2 linked regions of the Vallitalea longa genome follow. The protein of the gene in region 1 interacts with the protein of each later gene in a pairwise test. Links are inferred from orthologs where the notes say so. Each region holds a gene or a part of one and is shown on either strand. Other genes may lie near its edges.

Region 1 (5,564 bases):
TCAACATATGTACCCGCTGAATTCTTTAATGAAATATTTGATCAAGACGTTTTTGATATATTTGAGAGAAATAAAGTTGACGGAACTGTAAGTAATATTATAGAAACTAAGAATGGAAAATTAATTAGTGTTGAGTATGATGAAAACAAAATAATATTTATTGTTAACGACAATACAAAAATTGCTGATAAATTCACTAATCAAGAATTAAATGTTGACGACATTGAAGAAGGCGATAGACTAATAGCTATACATGACTCTAAAATGACTATGTCTTTACCTCCTCAAACATATGCCTATAGCATTAATGTTGAAAAAGCAGATACGATAAAAGGAGTAACATCAAATATAACACAAACAAAAAATGGACATATGCTTACTGTTGACTATGATGAAAACAAAACAATTATATTTAACATTAGTGATGAAACGAAAATAACCGATCAAACTACAGGTGAAATCAAAGATATTACTGATATAAAAAATGGAGATGAACTTGTAGTGAAACATAGTAAAATTATGACTAAATCAATACCTCCTCAAACCGTTGCTTATGAAATTCAGATTTGTTCTAATGTAAAAGACAAATAATAGATAACAAATAAAAGGGATTCATATAAAAAATCAATCTATAAAAACTCAGTTAAGATTAGTTTTACTATTCTTAACTGAGTTTTTTGTATGATATAATTTAATTCTATTAAATAATCCTACATATTATTATTTTTGTTATAAAATTATAGAACAAAAGAGGCTATGCCTCGTTCCGCAAAGCGGATTTGTCGTTAGGAAAGTTTCCTTAGCGCATATGAAAACGTTCCTATTTCATATGCTTAAAAAGTAGGACTTTCCTATAAGATAAAAAATAATAAATAAAAAAAGCTGAAGAGCAGACTTGAACTGCCGACTTCTTGCTTACCATGCAAGTACTCTACCTACTGAGTTACTCCAGCACACTGACTAATTTTATAATAATTTTAGGGGTTTGTCAAGCATTATCAAACCCCTTTTTCAACTAAAATAATCTCAACTTTTTTCTTTATTCTCTGTAACGCATTATCAATCGATTTTACAGGTCTATCAAGATTAACTGCTATCTCAACATAACTTTTACCATATATATAACTTTGTAAAACTTCTTTTTCAAGTTTACTTAGTCTTTCTGAAAGTTCATGCTCAATAATACTTAGGTTTTCCTGTCCAATTAATAACTCTTCAGGATTAATAATTTTTCTAGATGGCATTTTATCGATCAAAGTCGTTTTATCATTTTCTTCCTCATAAGATGGTTTATTTAATGAAATATATGAGTTCAAAGGAAGATGTTTTTGTCTTGTAGATGCCTTCACAGCTGATATCATCTGTCTTGTCACACATAAATCAGCAAAAGAATAGAAGGACGCAGTCTTTTCTTCTTTAAAATCGCGAATTGCCTTAAAGAGTCCAATCATACCTTCTTGAATAATATCATCTCTGCTAGCACCTATTAAAAAATAAGATTTTGCTTTCTTTTCAACCAAAATTTTATACTTATTCATTAAGTAATCTAGAGCTTCGTTATCCCCTTCTCTCACTAACTCCACAAGTTGTTCATCTGAATACGTAACATATGAATCGTCGTACCAAGTAGCATAATCCAACTACATCAACCCCTCTATCATTTTCTACGCATCTTTTCCATCCATTCTAAAACTTTAGAGTCTAGGTGACCTTCTAAACGATTATTATCAATCTGTATTTTCTCAATAAAATTCTTTCGAATATCTTTATCCATCATATTTATCTCGTTATGTAATTCTCTAGCTGATATTCTGCTAGCACCTTTTCCTAGGATAATAGTTTGTTCAAGTCCATCTGATGTAGCTACCCTTACTCTGTAATCTCTTCCTATTAGATGAGCGACTTTTTCAATATAATGATCAGCTGTCTCAACTTCTTTTGTAAATACTACATCAATGTTATTATATCTTTCGATACTTCTATTTCCTTTCACTCTATGTGCATCAAATACAACTATTACATTTATTTTTTTATAGCCTTGGTAATTAGACATTATATCTAATAATTTCTTTCTAGCTATTTCTAGACTCTCTTCTTCTAATGCTTTCTTCAGCTTGTCCCAAGCATAAATAATATTGTACCCATCTACTAATAGAAATTCTCGTGTCAAAACTTATCCGCCTTCCAACTTAATTTGAAAGCATATTTAAGTATACTATATAATTTCTAGTTTGTAAATGTTATTACACCAATTTCAATTATGATAATTCACCTATAATCCTTAATATTTAATAATCAAAAGATCATACAGCAATAACTTTAACATGTCTAATATCTGTTAATATACTTATATATTATTTCAATCAAAATCATAGTATACTTTTAATTATATTCTCTCTGTCTTAATGCTTCATAGGTTAAAACTCCTGCAGCAACAGATGCATTCAGTGAAGTTATATCGCCTTTCATTGGTACCTTCACTATGAAATCACATTTGTCTTTCACATTCTTAGATACTCCTTCACCTTCATTACCAATAACTATTGCAAGAGAACCTTTTAAATCAACATCATACATAAGGTCACCTTCCATATCAGCACAAGCTATCCAAAAACCTTCTTTTTTAAGCTCATCAATAGTTCTAGCAACATTAGTTACTCTTGCTACTTTCGTATATTCTATTGCACCAGCTGATGTTTTTGCAACAGTCGAAGTCAAACCTACCGCCCTTCTCTTAGGAATAATTATACCATGAACACCTACAATATTAGCCGTTCTAAGTATAGCTCCTAGATTATGTGGATCTTCAATACTATCAAGAATTATAATAAAAGGAGCTTCTCCTTTATCAGCAGCTATTTGTACTATATCTTTTACATCAACGTAGTTATATGCCGCTGCATAAGCTATGACTCCTTGATGTTTTTTTGTAATGGAAATATCATTTAATTTGTCTTTATTTACAAAATTAACAATAATATTTCTCTTTCTTGCTTCTGCTACGATTTTTTTTAATGGACCGTCATGTTTGCCATCTATAATAAAAACCTTATCTATACTTCTATCAGCTTTTAGCGCTTCTGCTACAGCATTTCTTCCTTCTAATATTAAATCATTATTATCCATAACTATACCTCTCTTGTTATTTTATGAGTTTCATATTTTTTAGCCTTTTAACAATTTTTTCATTGTTAGGGATAAATGCAAAATCTTCCTCTTGCAATGTTCTTGTTACTATTAACATTATTACATATACTATTATACCACATATTATAGATAATAAAGTAGCTATAGTATTGCTATTGACCAATTCAATCATACCATTATATATCAACCAAACGCTTAATCCCATAATGCCAGTTGAAATTAAAGGTTTTATAATTATTTTTATCACATTAAGCTTTAATTTGGTTTCTTTTTTTATCATCAGATAGTTCAATAAGACATAAATAATATAATAACATATTGAACCAATAATAGCACCTTTTAATTGTAATTCGCTTGCAACTAAAACATAATTCATTATAACTTTTATGACTATACTTACTGCAAGAGATATTAATGGAAAATAATATTTACCCATTCCTTGTAATATACCTGCTAATGCCTGTCCTAGTATTATAAATATCAAACAGATACTATATAGCCTCAAGTACTCATACCCAGCAGATGTAGGATATAATAATTCCATTATAGGCTTTGCCAGCAAAAATAAGCCAATAGCTGCAGGTAAAGCAAGTAAAAGTGCAAATCTTATCGCCAATTTTATTTTAGCTACTAAATCCTCTAAGTTTTTCTTAGTTACAGCAATAGATACAGCTGGAACTATGCTAATCATAAGTGCAAGACTTATAGTAAGAGGAACATTGATTATAGTAAATGCGTTACCCATTTGTCCATACATATCAACTGCCTGCAATTTATCTATTGATATCGCTCCAAGTCGCTTATAGATAGTACTAGAATCTATAAGATTCATTATAGAATATGCAGCAGAGACAATTGTTATGGGTATTGCTATAACTATAAGTTTTTTAGCTACTGCATTAAAAGCAATATGCCTTTTATGAGATGAAAAATCTATTTTTTCATTTATTCTATATCTACGTCTCAAATAGTACAATATTATAAATACTGTAGAGACCAAAAATCCCAATGAAGTACCTAGTGCTGCTCCACCTACTGACATAGTGATACTATAATTCATATTTATTAGAAAATATGTAATCCCTATACCTAAAATTACTTTAGTGATGTTTTCAATAATTTGAGTCAATGCCGTAGGAACCATTATCTGCATTCCTTGAAAGTAGCCTTTAAAAGCTCCTGTAATAGAAATAAAAATAGGAGATACAGCTAGTCCATAAATAACGTATCTAACTTCATTTGGCCAATCTCCAAGCTTAATGATTTGGTCAACGCCCAGTACCATTATTAATGAAATAAATGCTCCAAATATGCTAATCAGAATTAAGGAATATTTATAAATATAGTGAGCATTATAATAATCTTCCTCTGCTATTTTTTCTGATGTCAATTTTGATAGAGCATTAGGTATTCCTACTAAAGATGCAGAAACCAGTATTGAATAAAGGGGATACACAGTGGTGTAATATCCAATACCTTCAGTACCAACCAAGTATGCCAAAGGTATTCTATATAATGCACTGAATATTTTTGCTATCAAACCTGCAATTGAAAGAATCATTGCCCCTTTTACAAATGTTTTTGTTTGCGTAGTCATTATTCTACTCCTCTAACAATTAATTCAATGATTCTTTTAAATCTATTCTTCAAGTATAAAAAACCTATTAAAGCTTCTAGTCCAGTAGCAACTCTATAATCAATCAAAGCTGCATGTTTTGGTACTGTTGATGACTTAGCGTTTCTTCCTCTTTTGAATATGACTAATTCTTCATCGGTCAATATATCTTCAATTCTTCTAAACATCTTAGCTTGTGCAGATGCCTTAACATAACTGCTAGTCTTTTTATGCAGTTTGTTAACTGGTGCATTTCCTTCTGCTATAACTTTTGACTTGATAACCAAATCATATACACTATCTCCAATATATGCAAGAACTAAAGGTGAATACTGCTTAGGATCTACGTCTTTTATTTCTAGACTATCTTTAAAATAGTCAATAAACTCTTGCATTCATTCCATTCCTTTCTCATAAGTATCTATTATCCTCTATGCCAACGTACACCTTCACGTGTATCTTCAAGGATAATACCTTTTTCTTTTAACTCATCTCTTATTTCGTCAGCTAATGCAAAATCTCTGTCTTTACGAGCTTGCTGTCTTTTTTCAATTAATTTATTTACATCTTCGTCAAGAAGACCTTCTTTTTTCTTACTCTCTATTCCTAGTATACCACATAGTTCGTCTATTAGTATAATAATATTATTAATAAACTCTTTTGAAGAATCAGAGTCAGTATTCTTATTAGCGAATTTAACTAATTCAAATATTACAGATATAGCATCTGCAGTATTAAAATCGTCTTCCATAGCAGATTCGAATTTATGTTTATATTTCTCTAGTTCTTTATCATTAACAAA
Region 2 (4,538 bases), on another replicon or contig:
CTACTATATTAGCATATTTACCACCAATCAAAACTTTACCTTTTGATGATAATAATCTGTCATAACCATCACCATAACCAACAGGAATAGTTGCAATTATGGATTTTCTTTCAGTTATATATGTTCCACCATAACCAATAGGTGTACCTTCCTTTACTTCTTTTATATGTATTATATAGCTAATTAGTGATAGAACTGGTTCTAATTTCACATTTTCTTTATTTACATAATCTGAAGGATATAATCCATATAGAGATATACCAAGCCTTACTAAATCCTTATGGGTACCTTCGACATCAATTATACCAGCACTATTAGCAACATGTTTAGTTGGTATATCAATACCAGTATTCTCAAGTTCATCAATAAAATGATCAAATTTATCTAGTTGATTATTAGTAAAATCTTTATCTGTTTCATCAGCCTTTGATAAATGTGTATAAATTCCTTCAACTATTATATTAGGTAAATCATATATACTTTTAATTATACTAATGGATTCATCATTAGGTAAAAAACCAATTCTATTCATTCCAGTATCAAGTTTTATATGTATATTCATTTTCTTGTTATTCTGACAAGCTATGTCTGATATTTTTTTAGCTGCATCCAAATTATAAATAGTCTGAATCAAATCATATTCAACTAATTTATCAGCCATATCTTCTGGCGTATATCCGAAAATCAATATTTTTTTGTCAATCCCATTTTTTCTAAGGCTAATTGCTTCTTCTATAGTAGCAACAGCAAATCTTTCTATGCCTAGTTCAACTAATTCTTTTGAAATAGGAACTGCACCATGGCCATAACCATCCGCCTTGACAATAGGCATTAATGTAGTGTTCGATGATATTCTTTTCCTGACATTAGTAACATTATGTATTATTGCATCCAAATCAATGCGGGCATATACTCTTTCGTATTTTTTCATACTTTCCTCCATATATAAACATTATAATTTGCATTTAATATTATTAATACCACATAAACATAACTATTATACTACTTATTATAATTATTAACCAGTATTCTTCACACCCACTTAATAAAATTAACTTTGATAGTATTATAGACTAAAAACTAATAATAGTACACCTATAATTATTTATAAAGGAAAATATGTTTATATAAGAAAATAATAAAAGCTAGGATAGTATTATACTTTCCTAACTTATTATATATATTATATTATTATTCACTAAGACTTGATTTAATTACATAAGGTATGCTATCAATTATATCATTTGCCAATAAACCATGCTCTCCAACACTTTCTTTAGCTCTATCACCAGCTTTACTGTGAATATAAGTTCCTAGTATAGCAGCATCAAAAACATCAAGTCCTTGACCTAATAAAGAAACGATGATACCTGTCAATACATCACCTGAACCAGCCGTTGCCATACCAGGATTACCATAGATATTAATATTTGTCATCCCATTAGGTGAAGATATTACTGTTCTAGCACTTTTCAAGACACATATAACTTTATGCTGCTTACTAAAAACTTGAGCCACTTCTACCGTATTATTTGAAATTCTCTCGATATCCATATTGGTTAATCTAGACATCTCACCTAGATGTGGGGTAACTATTATGTTACCTTTCTTGTTTTTCAGAACGTGTATGTCTTTTGATAATGCATTTATTCCATCTGCATCAATAACTATATTTTTATTGAAATTATTGATAACCACTTCAAGTATTTCTTTTGTGATACTATCATTTCCAAGACCTGGTCCAATTGCAATAGTGTCCGCCCATAACAACATCTCCAGTAATTTACTCTTATCTTCAAAAGATAGATTATCATCATCTCTGTTATAAGTCTCAATAATAGCCTCAGGAAGACTTGATGTAATGATACTCGATACTGATTCTTCGATAAATGTTTTAACCAATCCTGCTCCTGTTCTATATGCAGCACTAGACGTTAGAACAGCGGCACCTGTCATCTTCTTGGTTCCCGCAATAATCAATACTTTACCATAAGTCCCTTTATGAGACATCTTAACCCTATTAGGCATAAAATGTTTCGCCAAATTATCATCCATTATTGATGTATTTGATTTTATTCTCTCAACCGACACATATGGGATACCTATATCTCCAACTACCAGTTCACCTACATTACTCGCACCAGGATATAATAACAGCCCTAATTTTGGCAAACAGAACGTTACTGTTTTATCAGCATCAACAGCAATGCCTAAGACATGTCCGTCATCTGCATTTATACCAGAAGGTATATCAACAGCTATTTTATAAGCATTGGTATGATTTATCGCATCAATGGCTTCATAATATCTATCTGTAACTTCTCTGGATAAACCAGTTCCGAAAATAGCATCATAGATAACATCACAACCATTTACTAAAGTCACGAAATCATTCATCTCTTCTTGGCTATTATATTCATGTATATCAATATTAAGCTTCTTGGCAACATCATAATTTATCTTGGCATCACCTTTTATTTTATTAGAATCACCTATTACAGCTATTGATACATTTATATGGTTACAGCTCAATATTCTTCCAATCGCAAGTCCATCCCCACCATTATTGCCTATACCACAACAGATAACAACTTTTCTACTTTCCCTTATGGTACTTATAGTTTCACTGACAACAGACATAGCAGCATTTTCCATTAACACAATACCTGGAATACCTAGTTCTTGTATTGTATATCTATCGATTTCTCTCATTTCACTACTACTGACAACTTTCATACTATGACATCTCCTTTTTCTTATCTACTCACCTAAGGCTGTAGCAATAACATATTCCTTAGAATGAGATATAGAAACATGTATTCTGGAAATATTAAGCTTTTCAGCTAGACTTCTAGCATTATTATATAGAATCACATAAGGTTTACCCATATCATCACGTAGAACTTCAATATCCGCAAGAGAAAAATCAACAAATCCTGTACCAAGAACTTTTGAAACAGCTTCTTTCGTAGCAAAATTACCAGCTATCGTCTCAGGTCTAAGATTTCTATCTTCAAACAATCTGTTTTCATTCAATGTAAAGTATTTTTCTAGGAATCTTTCATTTTGGATAGCTTTTTCTATTCTGCTTATCTCTATGATATCGTTACCAATCCCTTTTATCATTTACTTCCTCCCAGATATTTCTTATCATATAATTCAATGATTTCATACCCGACTAAATCATGCATATAAGAATATAATCTATCATATTCTTCCTTAGCTTCTGTTTTTCTTACTGCCTTTTCTTTTAATTCTTCCCTAACTTTGTTAATCCATTCTTGTAATTCATCCAGTTCATTTTTAGTATTGAACATACGCATATAACAATCCTGCATAGTATATTCCAATAATTCTTTATTAGTGATTTGAATCTCTTTTGGTAGGGTTTCCATTCTCTCTTCCATTTTATCTAATTTAACTTTAATATCACTAATGTACTTTTTACTTTTTTTCATTTCATTTATAGCAGTATCGTCTTCATCTTCTATGGCTTCTTTCATATTATCAACAATATCTACCATCATCTTCTTTTTGAGTAAAGAATATTCTTTTAGATCATTAGTCAATTGACCTTGTTCACCAACTAATTTATTGAGTTTTTTTTCTAGATCTGATATTTTTTTTGATTTTCTGTTATTACAAAATAGCTCATGCCATCTATTATCCAAAGTTAATATATGGACTTTTTTTTCTATATTTATTGGTTTCTCAATCTTCTGTTTAGAAAAAAACATATATTCACGTCCTCATTATTTATATGTAGTAAAATAATATCTACTTAACTTGTCTTATTAGTTAAAATATAAAGATAGTAGTGTTAAATAAAAATCAACCTATACTAATTATATCGTAACAAATCATTATATTCTATAGCACAATATAATTAAAAGGTACCCAAAATATGAGTACCTAATACCTCTAAGAATAGTTATAAATCTACAAAAATAACAAGTTTTTATATTGTTTCTTTTATATTGTATGAAAGGGTCATCAAACTATCTAATAGATGAACATTTTCTACAACAACATTTTTATTAGTTAATTTTAAGTCTATGGGAGCAAAATTCCATATACCTTTTATTCCGTAATTAACTAAATCATTAGCAACCTTAGGTGCTTTTTGTTTAGGTAGAGTAAGAATCGCTAAATCAATCCTATTCACTTTAATAAATTCTTCTAACTCATCTAGATCTTTAATCTCAATACCCCTTACAGTAATACCAACAAGTCTTGGATTCACATCAAAAAGTCCTTTGACTTCAAAACCTCTTTTATCAAAATTAGTATAGTTAGCAAGTGCTTGACCTAAATTACCCGCTCCAACAATAATCGTGTTGTATTTATTTTCTAAACCAAGTATTTTACCTATAGCGTTGTATAGATATTCAACATTGTAACCATAGCCTTGTTGCCCAAAGCCGCCAAAATTATTTAAATCTTGTCTTATCTGTGAAGCTGTTACACCCATTCTATGGCTTAATTCTTTAGAGGAAATTCTTACAACATCATTTTCCAATAAGTCTCCTAAGTATCTG

The links. The genes of interacting proteins can lie anywhere in the genome.
Region 2: the proteins of rlmB (region 1) and QMG30_RS20960 interact in binary tests that used the Escherichia coli proteins (3 or more experiments, as listed by UniProt). The link is inferred for Vallitalea longa from one-to-one orthologs.

The regions. Positions count from the first base shown.
Region 1 is NZ_BRLB01000027.1:10,735-16,298, forward strand. Bases 1,255-4,182 are described here. They hold rlmB (23S rRNA (guanosine(2251)-2'-O)-methyltransferase RlmB), read right to left. Parts: upstream 3,127-4,182; coding sequence 2,383-3,126; downstream 1,255-2,382. Other genes in these bases: sigH (RNA polymerase sporulation sigma factor SigH), read right to left, coding at 1,255-1,640; QMG30_RS23420 (NYN domain-containing protein), read right to left, coding at 1,658-2,170; QMG30_RS23430 (putative polysaccharide biosynthesis protein), read right to left, coding at 3,143-4,182. Outside these bases: QMG30_RS23405 (copper amine oxidase N-terminal domain-containing protein), read left to right, coding at 1-591; more of sigH, read right to left, coding at 999-1,254; more of QMG30_RS23430, read right to left, coding at 4,183-4,744; QMG30_RS23435 (Mini-ribonuclease 3), read right to left, coding at 4,744-5,157; cysS (cysteine--tRNA ligase), read right to left, coding at 5,187-5,564. UniProt on the Escherichia coli protein: Specifically methylates the ribose of guanosine 2251 in 23S rRNA.
Region 2 is NZ_BRLB01000020.1:18,219-22,756, reverse strand. Bases 465-3,310 are described here. They hold QMG30_RS20960 (NAD(P)H-hydrate dehydratase), read right to left. Parts: upstream 2,737-3,310; coding sequence 1,192-2,736; downstream 465-1,191. Other genes in these bases: QMG30_RS20950 (coiled-coil domain-containing protein), read right to left, coding at 3,123-3,310; acpS (holo-ACP synthase), read right to left, coding at 2,761-3,126; alr (alanine racemase), read right to left, coding at 465-931. Outside these bases: more of alr, read right to left, coding at 1-464; more of QMG30_RS20950, read right to left, coding at 3,311-3,737; QMG30_RS20945 (redox-sensing transcriptional repressor Rex), read right to left, coding at 3,959-4,538. UniProt on the Escherichia coli protein: Bifunctional enzyme that catalyzes the epimerization of the S- and R-forms of NAD(P)HX and the dehydration of the S-form of NAD(P)HX at the expense of ADP, which is converted to AMP.